DNA from 3 places in the Brevibacillus sp. YAE8 genome. Region 1 is predicted to be linked to each of the others. Evidence: riboswitches for the same ligand, from Rfam matches in the RefSeq annotation. Region 1 holds a riboswitch; each other region holds the start of a gene.
What was found. A riboswitch is a leader RNA that binds a small molecule or an ion and turns the genes downstream of it on or off. The one in region 1 is predicted to bind glycine.

Region 1 (4,729 bases):
GCAGCTTCAAAATGTGCTCCTCAATCGTGCCGACGGTGGACAAATTGTAAATGTGCACGTCCCGCTTCTGGCCGAGACGGTGGACACGGCCGATCCGCTGCTCGACGCGCATCGGGTTCCACGGCATGTCGTAGTTGATGACCTGGTTGCAAAACTGCAGGTTGATCCCTTCCCCGCCAGCCTCTGTGGCGATCAGTACTTGCGCGCGGTTTTGAAACAAATCGGTCATCCAGTCTTTTTTGCTGCGCTTGAAGCCGCCGCGAAACGGCACAGAAGTAATGCCGTGGTCATGCAAATATTTTTGCAGGTAGTTTTGCGTCGCCCGGTACTCGGTGAAAATGATGACTTTGTCGTTGATCTCCTGGATCAGCTCGACCGTTTTGGCCGCCTTGGAATGCGTCTCGATCCGCTTAATCATCTCCACCAGCTCCAAAATTCGGCCGCGCAGGGGGGAGTCTTCGCTGGTGCGCTGGTGCATGTTGTACAGTGTCATGAACGAGGCTTCCTTGCTGGAGCAAACCTCGCGCTGCAACGTAATCAAGGCGAGCGAGTTGAACAGGCCAGCTCCTGTCTGGTACTGGTCGCGCACAAAGCGGGTGACGCCCTCGTACAGCTCCATCTCTTCCTGCGACAGCTCAATCGGAATCGACTGGACGCGGCGACTGGTGAACTGGATGCCGCCGTCGCTTCGCTTGTTGCGAATCATCACCTTTTCAATTTCTTCGCGCAATTTGTCGCTGTTTTTCGACTGTCGCTTTCCTTCGACGTAATTGGAGGAAAACGACGTGGAGTGGCCGAGGTGCCCCGGCTTCAACAAATTAATCAGGTTGTACAGCTCGTCCATTTCGTTCTGGATCGGCGTAGCCGTGAGCAGCAGGCAATATTTTTTGCGAATTTCCTTCACGAACTGATAGTTTCGCGTCCGCTTGTTTTTCAGCTTGTGCGCCTCGTCGATAATCAGCATGTCGTAGTCGATGTCGAGGACGTGGCGGCGGTGCGGATCTCGTTTCGCCGTGTCGATGGAGGCGACGACGACTTCATGCTGCCGCCACATGTACTCCTTTTTTTGCGCCACGGCGGGAATCCCGAATTTTTGCTGCAACTCCTTCGTCCATTGGATGACGAGGGAGGCGGGGACGAGCACGAGAATTTTTTTCGCCAGGCCCCTGACCATGTACTCCTTCATAATCAGCCCGGCTTCGATCGTCTTGCCCAGTCCGACCTCGTCGGCGAGGATCGCGCGTCCGCGCATGTCGTTGAGCACTCGCTCCGCCGTTTGCAACTGGTGGGGAAACGGGGAGAGCAGCGGCAAGTATTTCAGGCATTGCAACTGATCGAACTCGCGAACAGCCATGGCCTCTTCCGCTTCCAGCGCCAGCTTGAACAGCTCCCACTTGTCCCAGGGGCCGTCTTCGTGCATTCGCTCCGTCAGCGGGGATATCCAGCTCGTGTCAAATGAAACAGGAATATTCGGCATATACGTTACTCCTTTACACAGCTCTGCCATAACTTTCATGCGCTTTATCAAAAAACTTAACATTTATGATCGTGTTCATCATTTTGTTAAGTATTTCTTGATCTGACTGTTAATTTGCATATTTTCAACGGCGGACTCTCATGGTAGGATATAGAGGAAGTTCATTCATTAGTATGGAAATCATAGCAAAAACTTATGTATGACCATCTAACCAACGCGAATGATAGTAGCAGGGAGAGACTGCGCGAACCACTGCAGCGCCGAAGGAGCAAGCCGGGAACGGTGAATCTCTCAGGCAAAAGAACCTCTACTGGACGCAACTCTGGAGAGAGCTCGAAATCGGAGCCACCAAAGGGGAAACTTGCAAGCGCGGTGATCCCCGCCGCGCTTGATTGGCAAGGTAACTCTCAGGTACCAAGGACAGAGGAGGAGAAATGGGCACCGTTCTTTTGGTGTACCCGTTTTTTCGCCTCTGTTTTTTCATGGGGAGAAATGCCGACTAACAGTTTTTGGGAGGTGCCACACATGTCCAATCTGAAAAGAACGCCACTGTTTGATTCCTACGCAAAATACGGCGCCAAGACAATCGACTTCGGCGGCTGGGAGCTGCCTGTACAGTTTTCCAGCATTGGCCAGGAGCACGAGGCCGTTCGGACGAAAGCAGGTCTGTTTGATGTATCCCACATGGGAGAAGTAGACGTAAAAGGCGAGAGTGCGCTCGAATACTTGCAGCGCGTCACCACCAACGACGTGTCCAAGCTGGCTGTCGGGCAAGCGCAGTACAGCGTGCTCTGCTACCCGGACGGCGGTACGGTCGACGATCTGCTCGTTTACAAATACGCGGACGACCATTACCTGCTTGTCATCAACGCAGGAAACATTGACAAAGACTATGCATGGCTGGAAGAGCACCTGATTCCGGGTGTCACGATTGAAAACATTTCGCCGCAAACGGCGCAAATCGCCATTCAAGGGCCTTTGGCCGAGTCGATTTTGCAAAAGCTGACCGCCACAGACCTGTCGAAAATCGGCTTCTTCCGTTTCGAGCGCGACGTAGAGGTCGCTGGCATTTCCGCTCTGGTATCCCGCACAGGCTATACAGGCGAGGACGGCTTTGAAATTTACCTGCCTGCAGAGCGTGCCGCTGAACTGTGGGACGCGTTGCTTGAAGCGGGCAAGGAAGACGGGCTTCTGCCTTGCGGACTTGGCGCGCGCGACACGCTGCGCTTCGAAGCGAAGCTGCCGCTGTACGGCCAGGAGCTGAGCAAGGACATCACGCCGATTGAAGCAGGCATCGGCTTCGCGGTGAAGGTGGACAAAGAAGTGCCGTTCATCGGCCAAGAGGTGCTCAAGGCGCAAAAAGAAAACGGCGCGCCGCTCAAGCTCGTCGGCATCGAGATGATCGACCGCGGCATTCCGCGCACGCACTATCCGGTCTACGTCGGCGAAGAGCTGGTGGGCGAAGTGACGACAGGCACGCAGTCCCCTACCTTGAAGAAAAACGTCGGATTGGCGCTCGTGAAAAGCGAACATGCGGCGCTTGGCACCCAACTGGAAGTGGAAATTCGCGGAAAACGCCTCAAAGCAGAGGTTGTCGCCGCTCCGTTTTATAAACGTCCGAAAAACTAAGCAATCGCCCACTATACATCCTATTTTGAGGAGGACAACGTTCGTGAAATACCGCTACCTGCCCCAAACCGATCAGGACAAGCGCGAAATGCTTGAAACTCTCGGCATTTCCAGTGTAGAAGAACTGTTTGCAGACATCCCGGAAGAAGTGCGCTTCAAAGGGGCGCTGAACATTCCGGAAGCTCTGTCCGAGCCTGATCTGGTGAAATACTTCACGCGTCTGGCTAATCAAAACGTGAACTTCAGCACGCACGTCAACTTTTTGGGTGCTGGCGTTTACCAGCACTATGCGCCAAGCACAGTCAACCACATGTTGCTGCGCGGAGAATTTTTTACCGCCTATACGCCTTACCAGCCTGAAATCAGCCAGGGCGAGCTGCAAGCCATTTTTGAATTCCAGACTATGGTGTGTGAACTGACCGGAATGGAAGTAGCGAACTCCTCCATGTACGACGGAGCGACTTCCTTGGCAGAAGCGGCGATGATGGCGGCTGGTCACACTGGCAAAAAGCGCGTCATCGTTTCCCGTGCTGTGCACCCGGAAGCGCGCGGCGTTCTGAAAACATACGCGTACGGTCAAGGCGTAGAGCTGGTTGAAGTCGGCATCAACAACGACGGCGTAACCGACACACAAGCTCTGGAAGCGCTGATTGACGAAAACACAGCGGCCGTTATCGTGCAATATCCTAACTTCTTCGGAAACGTGGAAGACTTGGCAGCGGTCGAGCCGATTGCTCATGGCAAAGGCGCTCTGTTCATCGTTTCTTCCAACCCGCTTGCGCTGGGCGTATTGGAAGCGCCAGGCAAACTGGGCGCTGACATCGTGGTGGGCGATATGCAACCGTTCGGCATTCCGGCATCGTTTGGCGGACCACACTGCGGATATTTCGCAACGACTACCAAGCTGATGCGCAAAATGCCAGGCCGGATCGTCGGGCAAACCAAAGACGAGAACGGCAAGCGCGGTTTCGTACTGACGCTGCAAGCTCGTGAACAGCATATCCGTCGTGAAAAAGCGACTTCGAACATTTGCTCCAACCAGGCTCTGTTGGCACTGGCGGCTGCGATCACCCTGACTGCGCTCGGAAAACAGGGCGTACAGGAAATGGCGATGATGAACTTGCAAAAAGCGCATTACGCCAAGCAAGCGCTGCAGGCAAAAGGTCTGGAAGTGGTCTTTGCCGCTCCATTCTTCAACGAATTCGTAGTCAAACTGTCCAAGCCGGTGGCAGAAGTAAACAAAAAGCTGCTTGACGCTGGCATCATCGGCGGCTACGATCTGGGACTGGATTACCCGGAATACGCGGGCCATACGCTGCTTGCGGTAACCGAGCTGCGGACCAAGGAAGAAATCGACACATTGGCGGCTGAATTGGAGGCGATCACACGTGCGTAACGACCAGGAAAAAGCACTGATTTTTGAAATGAGCAAACCGGGCCGTGTGGGCTACAATCTGCCGGCATTGGATGTACCAGAGGTAGAGGTGGCAAGCCTGCTGCCGAAGCACCTCATCCGCGAGACTCCTGCTGAACTGCCGGAAGTATCCGAGCTGCAGTTGGTTCGTCACTACACCGAATTGTCCCGTCGCAACCACGGGGTAGACAACGGCTTCTACCCGCTCG
Region 2 (4,729 bases), on a different contig from region 1:
GGGGAGGCGAACTTGGAAATGTAGGCTTCCACCGCATGCACCAACGCGTCCACGCCGCTCGCAGCGGTCACGCTCGGCGGGCACGTAAGCGTCATCACCGGCGAGACGATGGCGACGTCCGGCAGCAGGTAAGGGCTTACAATTCCTTTTTTCACTTGCTCTTTCGTATCCGACAAAATCGAGATATTCGTCACCTCTGAGCCTGTCCCCGCCGTAGTCGGAATCGCGATCAGCGGCAAGCCCGGCTTTTTCACCAGATTCGTGCCAAAATATTGCTCGATGCTGCCCTCGTTCGTCGCCATGACGGAAGCTGCCTTGGCGATGTCGATTGCGCTGCCGCCGCCGACTGCGATCAGGCCGTCGTAGCCCCCTTCGCGGATCATCTGCACACACAAGTCGACGATCTCGATTTCCGGCTCGGGGTTCACGTCCGAGAAGACGCCCGCCTCCATCGGCAAAAGCGCTTCCACCTGCGCGACTACCCCGGCCTGAATGAGAATTTTGTCCGTCACAATCATTGGACGCGCCACTTTCAGACGGGCAACCTCCTCGGGCAGCAGCGCCAGCGAATCCCGCCCTGTGACCAGTTTGTTTGCAGCGGCAAAAGTAGAAATGTTCATGATGTCACTCTCTCCTTTCTGTATGCCGCTACGTGAAAAGCAACTCCCGTGCCAAGCGGAAAAAAGCGGGTGCCAATTTCGCTCCGCCACCTGCGGGAAAAACGACCTTCCCCCCAACAGCGGCAAGCCTTTTCTCACTTTTTTGTCACATTTTCCGCAGCACAGTTTGTTTCGGCCAAAAGCAACCGTTTACATTCGCTGTTTGATTATAATTCAAATCAAACTTGCGCATTTGATTCATTATCAAATCAAAACTCATACCCTTCCCCTTTCGACACATCCGCTCACCTGGCTAGCGGAAAAAACGACGAATGATTGTCGTTTCCTGCTTGTCATCTGGCCTTCCGTCAATCAAAAATGTTTTATGTTTAAAATAATCTGTTAATTAGGAATTTTCATTTGACAACCTTTTTGGAATATTTTACTATCATAAGAACGCACGCGAATATCTGACGCGGATGAATATTGCGGGAGAGACTAAACTCGCCGTTTAGCACCGAAGGAGCAAATCCTGACCGCTCAGGACAAATCTCTCAGGTAAAAGGACAGAGAAAAGTAGGAACCGGTCTATTTTTCCCGTTCCTTTTTTTGTTGCAGAAAATAGGAGTGTTGTGCGTTCACCATGAAACAGCCGTTCCATTTGCCTCGAAAAAAGGAGGGAAAACTGCCGACAAAACCGCAAATTTTCTGCCTCGCTCAAAAATGTAAGCGTTTTTTTCGATGGAAGTAACTTAATGATGTATTTATGCTGGGTCGCTATGTTAAGATATGAATTATAAAGTTTCATAAACTTTTTGAAAGGTCGGCGGTTGGTTTTTTACCAACAGCCGCAAACGAATCAAACGCATGAGAAATGAGGGGGATCACATGCAACAGCAAAATTTGGCGAGGGGCCTGAAAAACAGGCACGTTCAACTCATCGCGATCGGCGGGGCCATCGGAACGGGATTGTTCCTCGGTGCGGGCAAATCCATTCACCTGGCCGGCCCATCCATCCTGTTTGCTTACTTGATTACTGGGATTATTTGCTTTCTGATTATGCGCTCGCTCGGTGAACTTCTCCTTAGCAACCTGAACTATCATTCCTTCGTTGACTTCGTAAAAGACTACCTCGGCAACATGGCCGCGTTCGTCACAGGCTGGACGTACTGGTTTTGTTGGATTTCGATTGCCATGGCCGACTTGACGGCTGTCGGAATGTACACGCAATACTGGTTCCCTGAGGTTCCGCAATGGATGCCGGGATTGATTGCGCTCGTCATCCTGCTCATCATGAACCTGGCAACGGTCAAGCTTTTCGGCGAAATGGAGTTCTGGTTCGCGCTCATCAAAGTCATCGCGATTCTCGCTTTGATCGCCGTCGGAATCTTCATGATTGTCAAAGGCTTCTCGACAAACTCCGGCGCGTCCAGCTTCAGCAACCTGTGGAGCCACGGCGGCATGTTCCCGAACGGCATCAACGGCTTTTTACTCTCCTTCCAGATGGTCGTGTTCGCCTTTGTCGGCATTGAGCTTGTCGGGCTGACTGCCGGGGAGACAGAAGACCCCGAGCGCGTGATTCCAAAAGCGATCAACAACATCCCGATTCGCGTGCTGCTCTTTTACGTCGGCGCTCTGATCGTCATCATGAGCATCTATCCATGGAACGCCATCATCCCGACCGAAAGCCCGTTCGTTCAAGTGTTTGCGGCTATCGGTATCGCGGCTGCCGCAGGTATCGTCAACTTCGTCGTGCTGACCTCCGCCGCTTCGGCATGCAACAGCGCCATCTTCAGTACAAGCCGTATGCTCTACTCGCTCGGCAAGGAAAATAATGCGCCTGCGTCCATGACCAAGCTGACAACGCGCCAGGTGCCTGCCAATGCCTTGTTCTTCTCGACTGTCGTCGTTCTCATTGCGGTTGTGTTGAACTACATCATGCCAGAAGGCGTCTTCACTCTGATTACGAGCGTTTCGACGGTCTGCTTCCTGTTCATCTGGGGCATTACCGTGATCTGCCACCTGAAGTACCGCAAGACAAGACCGGATCTGGCAAAAACAAACAAGTTCAAAATGCCGCTCTTTCCGTTTGCCAACTACCTGATTCTCGCTTTCCTCGCGTTCATTCTCGTCGTGCTCGCGCTTGCCGAGGATACGCGCGTGGCCTTGTTCATCACTCCGGTCTGGTTCATCATGCTCGTCGTGATTTACAAGCTGCGCAAGGCTAAAGTCGATCAGGTGAAAGTATTGGAAAACTGATCGCCAGCCAAACAAAAAACACATCCGGCTTCCGATGTGTTTGCATGGCAAGGACAAGCATCCTGCGACTGCACCAGGCATTCGCAGGATGCTTTTTATTTGCTCGCTTCCGGCTCGTTCTCTACGCGCAGTTGCAGCTTTTTCATCTTTTGGACGAGTGCGCTCTGGCTGATGCCGAGCGCTTCTGCCGCCAACCGGGTCGTCTTGTGCGTCTGGATCGCCTTGCCGATCATGCTCCGCTCCAGACGGGCGACCGCTTCGCGCAAAGACGTCGGTTCTGCCTGCGGGAACACTTGCTGGAGAAAGTTCGGCAAATCGCCGACGTCAATCGTGTCGTGAAACGTCGTGACCACCAGCCGCTCGACCAGATTCGCCAGCTCCCTGATATTTCCCGGCCAGCTATAGTTCGTGAGCCACTCGTAGCATTCCAGTGTCATCGTCTTTTCTTCCTTGTATTTCTCATTGAATTTTTCCAGATACGACACCAAGAGCGGGACAATCTCTTCCCGGCGTTCGCGCAGCGGCGGCACCTCGAAGGTGACGATGTTCAGCCGATAGTACAAATCCTCGCGAAACAGCCCCTCGCGCACGAGTGTAGCCAGGTCGCGGTGGGTAGCCGTAATGATCCGCACGTCCACATGGCGGACTTCGGTGGAGCCGACGCGCATGAATTTGCTTTCCTCCACTACTTTCAACAGCTTCACTTGCAGCTCCAGCGGCAAGTCGCCGATCTCGTCCAAAAACAGCGTGCCGCGATGGGCGCTCTCCAAAATGCCGATTTTCCCCTGCTTGAGCGCGCCTGTAAACGCCCCCGGCTCGTAGCCGAACAACTCGGCCTCGACCAGATGGCCCGGGATCGCCGCGCAGTTCAGCTCCATGAAAATTTCGTTCGCGCGGCTGCTGCGGGCATGGATGTATTTGGCGATCATGCTCTTCCCCACACCCGTCTCGCCTTGCAGCAAAATTTTCGCATCTGTCTTGGCGACCTTGTCGGCCAGCCGGAACAGCGAGCGCGTCGCAGGTCCGAGCACGACGTCCTCCAGCCCCGTCTGGTCCGGGTGCGGCAAATCGCTGTGCAAAAGCTTCTGGCTGTCCAGCTCGTGCTTGAGGCGAATCAGCTCGGTAATGTCCCGGACGCTGCTGATGACGTACAAAATTTCGCCTGCGGGAGACAGCACAGGGGTGGCAGAGACGATGATCTTGCGGCTGTTGCGGATCGTCTGGATCAGCGTCACCGGCCTTCGCGTGCGAATCGTTTCCAGCGAAGCGGACACCGAAATCATGCCTTGCTTGATGAGATAGCCCATGTGCTGGCCGATGACCTCTTCCTCGCGAATGCCCGTAATGCGCTGGTACGCCTGGTTGACAAACAGCGTGACGCCTGCCCCGTCCGTAATATAGACGCCGTCGTACAGCGCATTGAAAACAATCTGGCAGACCGGGCTTTCAAAAAAAGCGCGAAGCTGCGCCTGCGAGCTGGCCTGCCTCTGGCGGTCCGGCAGGTTCACCTCGGGCACGACGTACTCGACAATCGGGCGCGTCAGTTCCCCGCGATGAATGGCGTGGGCGATCGCTTCCACCGTCAAATAGCCGAGAAACTCACCCTCTTCGCTGTACACTTCCTGCACTTCATTTTGATCTGGCGAAAAATGCGCGACTGCTTCCTCAACCGTCATCGTAGGACGCAATGAATACATGGGCTACTCTCTCCTGGATGTCATGACCTGATAAATGAACGAAAAGCTTTCTCTATCATTTTACACGCTCCGCCCTCGAATCAAATATCCCTTCGATCGCGATTCCATTTTTACGTTTGAGCAGAAACATAAAAGGAAAATAAGAAATAAGGCTGAAATTCAACGCCCCAAACG
Region 3 (4,729 bases), on a different contig from region 1:
TGCGACGTTTCTCACCCACGTCGTGCCCGCAGGAGAATACGCCCGCGTGGAGGTGAACGGACGAGGCGTCGTCGATCCGCAATCGTTTCAACCGCTGGAACAGACGCCTGTTTCCGTCTTTGCGCTGTTCAGCGCGATTCATACCGGGATGGTGGACGCGGGAGAAATCATTTTCTTCGTGCTGATTATCGGAGGGGCGTTTGGCGTGTTGACGGCGACGGGGGCGGTAGACGCCTTTATCCGCTCGCTGTCCAAAAAGCTCGGGAACAAGGATAAGTGGCTCATCCCGATCATGATGCTTTTCTTCGCCTTTGCGGGTGCTTTTACGGGGATGGCGGAGGAAACGCTGGCCTACATCCCGATTTTGGTGCCGCTCGCAGTTTCGCTCGGCTTCGATGTCATCACGGGAACGGCGATTGTGCTGGTAGGCGCTTCCATCGGCTTTACGACGGCGATCATGAATCCGTTTACGGTCGGAATCGCCCAAGGGATTGCCCAGCTCCCGATCTTCTCCGGGATCGGCTACCGCATCGTCCTGTTCGTCATCATGTACGCGGTGTCTGTCGGCTTCATTTACCGCTACGCGATGAAGGTCAAAAAAGATCCTTCCCTCGGCTTTTACGGCGAAGGCATTGCGGCGAATGCGACTTCCGCTTCCGCCCTCGCGCCTGCGGACGACCAGCCGTTGTCCCAAACGCACAAATAGGTGCTGATCTGCTTTTTGCTCAACTTTGTCGCCTTGATCTACGGCGTGCTGCAATTCCAATGGTACATTACCGAAATTTCTGCCTTGTTTGTCATTTTAGCCATCGTCATTACGCTGATTTCGCGCATGTCGGCCGACCAACTGATCGAGTCGTTCATGAAAGGGGCAGCCGGCATGCTCACCGGCGCGCTCATTATCGGGCTGTCGAGAGCGACGCTGGTCGTGCTGGGGGATGGGCACGTCATCGACACGCTGTTGTTCCACGCAGCCGGGATGCTGCACGAGATTCCGCCCGTGCTCAGTGCTGCCGGAATGTATATTTTGCAAGCGTTGATTCACTTCGTCGTGCCGTCCGGCAGCGGACAAGCCGCGCTCACCATGCCGATCATGGCGCCATTGGCCGATCTGGTCGGAGTGACGAGGCAGACAGCCGTGTTGTCCTTCTCGCTTGCGGGCGGGATCGGCAACATTATTTTCCCGACCTCCGGCTATTTCATGGCGGGGCTGGCGCTCGCGGGCATTCTGTGGATTCGCTGGGCGAAGTGGATTTTGCCGTTGATTTTGACCCAGTTCGCGATCGGGCTTGTAGCGGTTATCGTGGCGAACTTCATGCACTACGGCCCGTTTTGACAAAAGAAAAGATGGAGGGATTCTCTTTGAAAATTGTTTCGGTGGAACTGTTTGCGACCCAGCTTCCGTTGATCCGGCCGTTTATCGTCGCCTATGACGAGTTTCGCGAGCTTCCGAGCATCATCGTCAAACTGACGACGGACACAGGGCTTGTGGGCTACGGTGAAGGCATGCCGGACCCGCACGTCACGGGCGAGACTTTTCACAGCACGTACGAGATGCTGGCAAAAGACATCGCGCCGCTGGTGATCGGGAAAAATCCGTTTCACATTGAAAACATTCACCGGCTCATGGCAGAAGCGGTCTGCTACGCGCCATCTGGGCAGCTTCATTACGAGCAGAATCGGCTGCTGCTGAGCGAGCGGCCGGGGCTGGGCGTCGAGGTGGATGAGCGTGTCGTGCGTGAGCTGAGCGTCTTTTCCGCTGTTCTGTCCTGAACAAGCAAAAACGGTGAACGGCAAAAGCCAGGGAAGCAAACACCCTGGCTTTTTGCTCGCTGCAATCGTTTCAAAACGGGGCATATACGGCTATCGTCAAGGAAAACGTAGCAGAACAAGTGCCGCGAACATTAATCTTTCAGCTCCCGAATGACTTCAGAAGCTTGCTGTTCATCGGGCGTCGGAAACATCTGAAACTGGTGCTGTTTCTCGATTTGCTCCTCATCCAGCGAAGAAAGGTGCAAGCCTGGCAGTTCGCGCTTGCTCTCGTGATGTTCGTTGCCTTTTGCTCCCATCTATCGTCACCTCCCTTCGACATGTTACTGTTGGCAAGAACGCCTTTGCTTATCCGCAAACAGGCGGGAGACAGAGCCGTTTTTTCCCGCGGACTTGCGCTCACTGCCATTCATAGCAATTTGGAAGAAGCATCGCCCATCCGAAAAATGCTACGATACAGCTAAGTCTCACGCACACTTCCGAAAAGAGGGGATACAGATGGCACTGCAATCGAAACAAATTTTTGTCAATTTGCCGGTAAAAGATTTGAACCAATCGATCGACTTTTTTTCTGCACTCGGCTATGAATTTAATCCGCAATTCACGGATCAGAACGCGGCTTGTCTGGTGATCGGGGAAAACATTTACACGATGCTGCTGGTAGAGCAATTTTTCCAGACGTTTACGAAAAAGGACGTCACCGATACGGCGAAAAGCATGGAGGTCATCGTGGCGCTGTCGGCAGAGAGCCGGGAGCAGGTTGACGAGATCGTGAACAAGGCGTACGAGGCAGGGGCGAAGCCGGCGAATGACCCGGTGGACCACGGCTTCATGTACAGTTGGAGCTTTTTCGATCTGGACGGGCATCTGTGGGAGTTTGTGTACATGGATGAGGCTGCGGCGGCACAGCAATAACAGGCGACAGAACAAGGGCAAAAAGCAGCGGTTTCGCTTTTTGCCTTTTTGGCGCGAGAGCAAAAGAGGGGAAGCTTCCGCCGCCGCTTTTCCCGGGGAATAAATGCTTGGATCTCGTTTCGCAAACGGGCTTGCTTTTGCGCAGCCAGCGGCGACATGGGCGCATCAGCGACAAAGAATAACTTTAACTGAATAATAATTTTTTTCAGAATTGACATCGGCAGAACGAGTATGCTTTACTAAAGTCAATGTTATCCAACAAGTGAATAGCGGCGGATGATGATTGTAGGAGAGACTAAACGGACGGTTTAGCACCGAAGGAGCAAGTCCCATAAAACCCTTGGGATTAATCTCTCAGGTACCAGATACTACAATCGGACGCACCTCTGGAGAGCGCTGACAAAGCCACCCAAGGGGAATACTCCTGGACCGACTCAGGAGTTAAACTCTCAGGTAAAAAGGACAGAGGAAAGGTAGAGTATCGTCACTCTATCTTTCCTCTGTCCTTTTTCTATGGAAAAAAGCTCGGCTTTTTTCCAAAAAAAGGGGATGCGACCGCTTACGCTCAACAGTTTTCACCCCCGATCAGAGAGAAAAACGGTCATGACCGTACTGCCAGAGACGGACACGAGCGAAAGATGGCGCGATGGGAAAGGAGCAGGCGAAAACGAACATGGAGCTTACGATCAAGGAAGCGGCGCAAGCGGAGCTGAAAAAGCTCCACTTTCCAAACGATACGGCGCTCAGGATCGACGTCGTGATCTCGGGCGACTGCGGCTGCGGATTTTTTGTGCAGTTGGCAGTCGATGAACTGCGGAAAAACGACACGCTTGTGTATCAACACGGCATTCCGGTATGCATGGATCGGTTGACCAAACGGCATCTGGGCGACGTGCTGACGCTCGACTACGACCCTGCACGCGGCTTTGCCTTGTCCAGCCCGGACGAAGCCTTTGCGGATCGGCTCGCCGTGGGGCGCAGCTAAAGCGGACAAAAAAAGCGCTCCTGGCTGCTCTACAGAACGCAAGCAAGTAGTCCGCTGTTTTTTGGGCGTATAGGCGCCAGGCAAAAAACGGGAGACGCACGCTTTTTTACAAAAATAGAGAAACAGGTGGAGAGAAGCCATGACAGAGAACGGCAATGCAGAACAACTGGACGTCCTCGTGATCGGCGCAGGACCAGGAGGCTACGTGGCGGCGATCCGGGCGGCACAGCTCGGCAAGCAGGTCGCGATTGTGGAAAAAGATACGGTTGGCGGCGTGTGCCTGAACCGCGGGTGCATTCCTTCCAAGGCGCTGATCTCGGCGGCGCATCAGTACGAGGCGATGACGCAATCGGCGGGAATCGGCCTCACAGCAGCGGAAGTAAGCGTTGATTTTGCCAAAGTCCAGGCGTGGAAGCAGAGCGTGATCGACAAATTGACGGGCGGGGTCAGCTCGCTTTTCAAAGGCAACAAGATCAAGCGGCTCCAGGGGGAAGCCAAGCTCGTGGACGCCAATCTGGTCGAGGTCAAAAACGGGGCAGAGACGACGCAGTACCGCTTCCGGCACGGGATTCTCGCGACAGGCTCGCGTCCGGTCGAATTGAAAGCCTTTCCATTCCAGGGCCGCATCTTGTCCTCGACGGAAATGCTCGCGCTCGCCAAGCTGCCAGAAAGCTTGCTGGTGATCGGTGGAGGCTATATCGGGATCGAGTTGGGGCAGACGTTTGCGAAGTTTGGCACAAAGGTGACGATTTTGGAAGGCTCGGACGCGATTCTCCCCGGCTTTGAAAAAGAGCTTTCGCGCCTCGTGGCGAGGAAGCTGAAAAAGCTCGGCGTGGAAGTGCAGACCGAAGCAGTGGCAAAAAGGGCAGAGCAAACGGACGATCAGGTCATCGTCACCTACGCGGCAAAAGGCGAGGAGCGTCAGGCGACTGCTGAATACGTGCTCGTCACGGTTGGCAGACGACCGAACACCGAAGGACTCGGACTGGAAAGCTTGCCTGTCAAGCTGACAGAGCGCGGCTTCATCCAGATTGATGAGCAGTGCAGAACGAGCATTCC

Region 2: it holds a riboswitch for glycine, as region 1 does, so the genes downstream of both, AC27IT_RS05095 (amino acid permease) here and gcvT (glycine cleavage system aminomethyltransferase GcvT) in region 1, are expected to answer to the same signal.
Region 3: it holds a riboswitch for glycine, as region 1 does, so the genes downstream of both, AC27IT_RS05020 (iron-sulfur cluster biosynthesis family protein) here and gcvT (glycine cleavage system aminomethyltransferase GcvT) in region 1, are expected to answer to the same signal.

What each region holds. Positions count from the first base shown of each region.
Region 1 covers NZ_BAAIYG010000003.1:274,511-279,239, reverse strand. The annotation lists gene AC27IT_RS06810 (DEAD/DEAH box helicase) at 1-1,477, opposite strand, end outside; glycine riboswitch at 1,698-1,794, shown strand; glycine riboswitch at 1,795-1,911, shown strand; gene gcvT (glycine cleavage system aminomethyltransferase GcvT) at 2,003-3,106, shown strand; gene gcvPA (aminomethyl-transferring glycine dehydrogenase subunit GcvPA) at 3,150-4,502, shown strand; gene gcvPB (aminomethyl-transferring glycine dehydrogenase subunit GcvPB) at 4,495-4,729, shown strand, end outside.
Region 2 covers NZ_BAAIYG010000002.1:465,951-470,679, forward strand. The annotation lists gene AC27IT_RS05090 (iron-containing alcohol dehydrogenase) at 1-620, opposite strand, end outside; glycine riboswitch at 1,079-1,179, shown strand; gene AC27IT_RS05095 (amino acid permease) at 1,488-2,858, shown strand; gene AC27IT_RS05100 (sigma-54 interaction domain-containing protein) at 2,954-4,555, opposite strand; gene AC27IT_RS05105 (hypothetical protein) at 4,611-4,729, opposite strand, start outside.
Region 3 covers NZ_BAAIYG010000002.1:449,625-454,353, reverse strand. The annotation lists partial or broken gene AC27IT_RS05040 (YfcC family protein) at 1-1,336, shown strand, start outside; gene AC27IT_RS05035 (enolase-like domain-containing protein) at 1,363-1,773, shown strand; gene AC27IT_RS05030 (hypothetical protein) at 1,905-2,069, opposite strand; gene AC27IT_RS05025 (VOC family protein) at 2,269-2,685, shown strand; glycine riboswitch at 2,962-3,066, shown strand; gene AC27IT_RS05020 (iron-sulfur cluster biosynthesis family protein) at 3,332-3,670, shown strand; gene lpdA (dihydrolipoyl dehydrogenase) at 3,810-4,729, shown strand, end outside.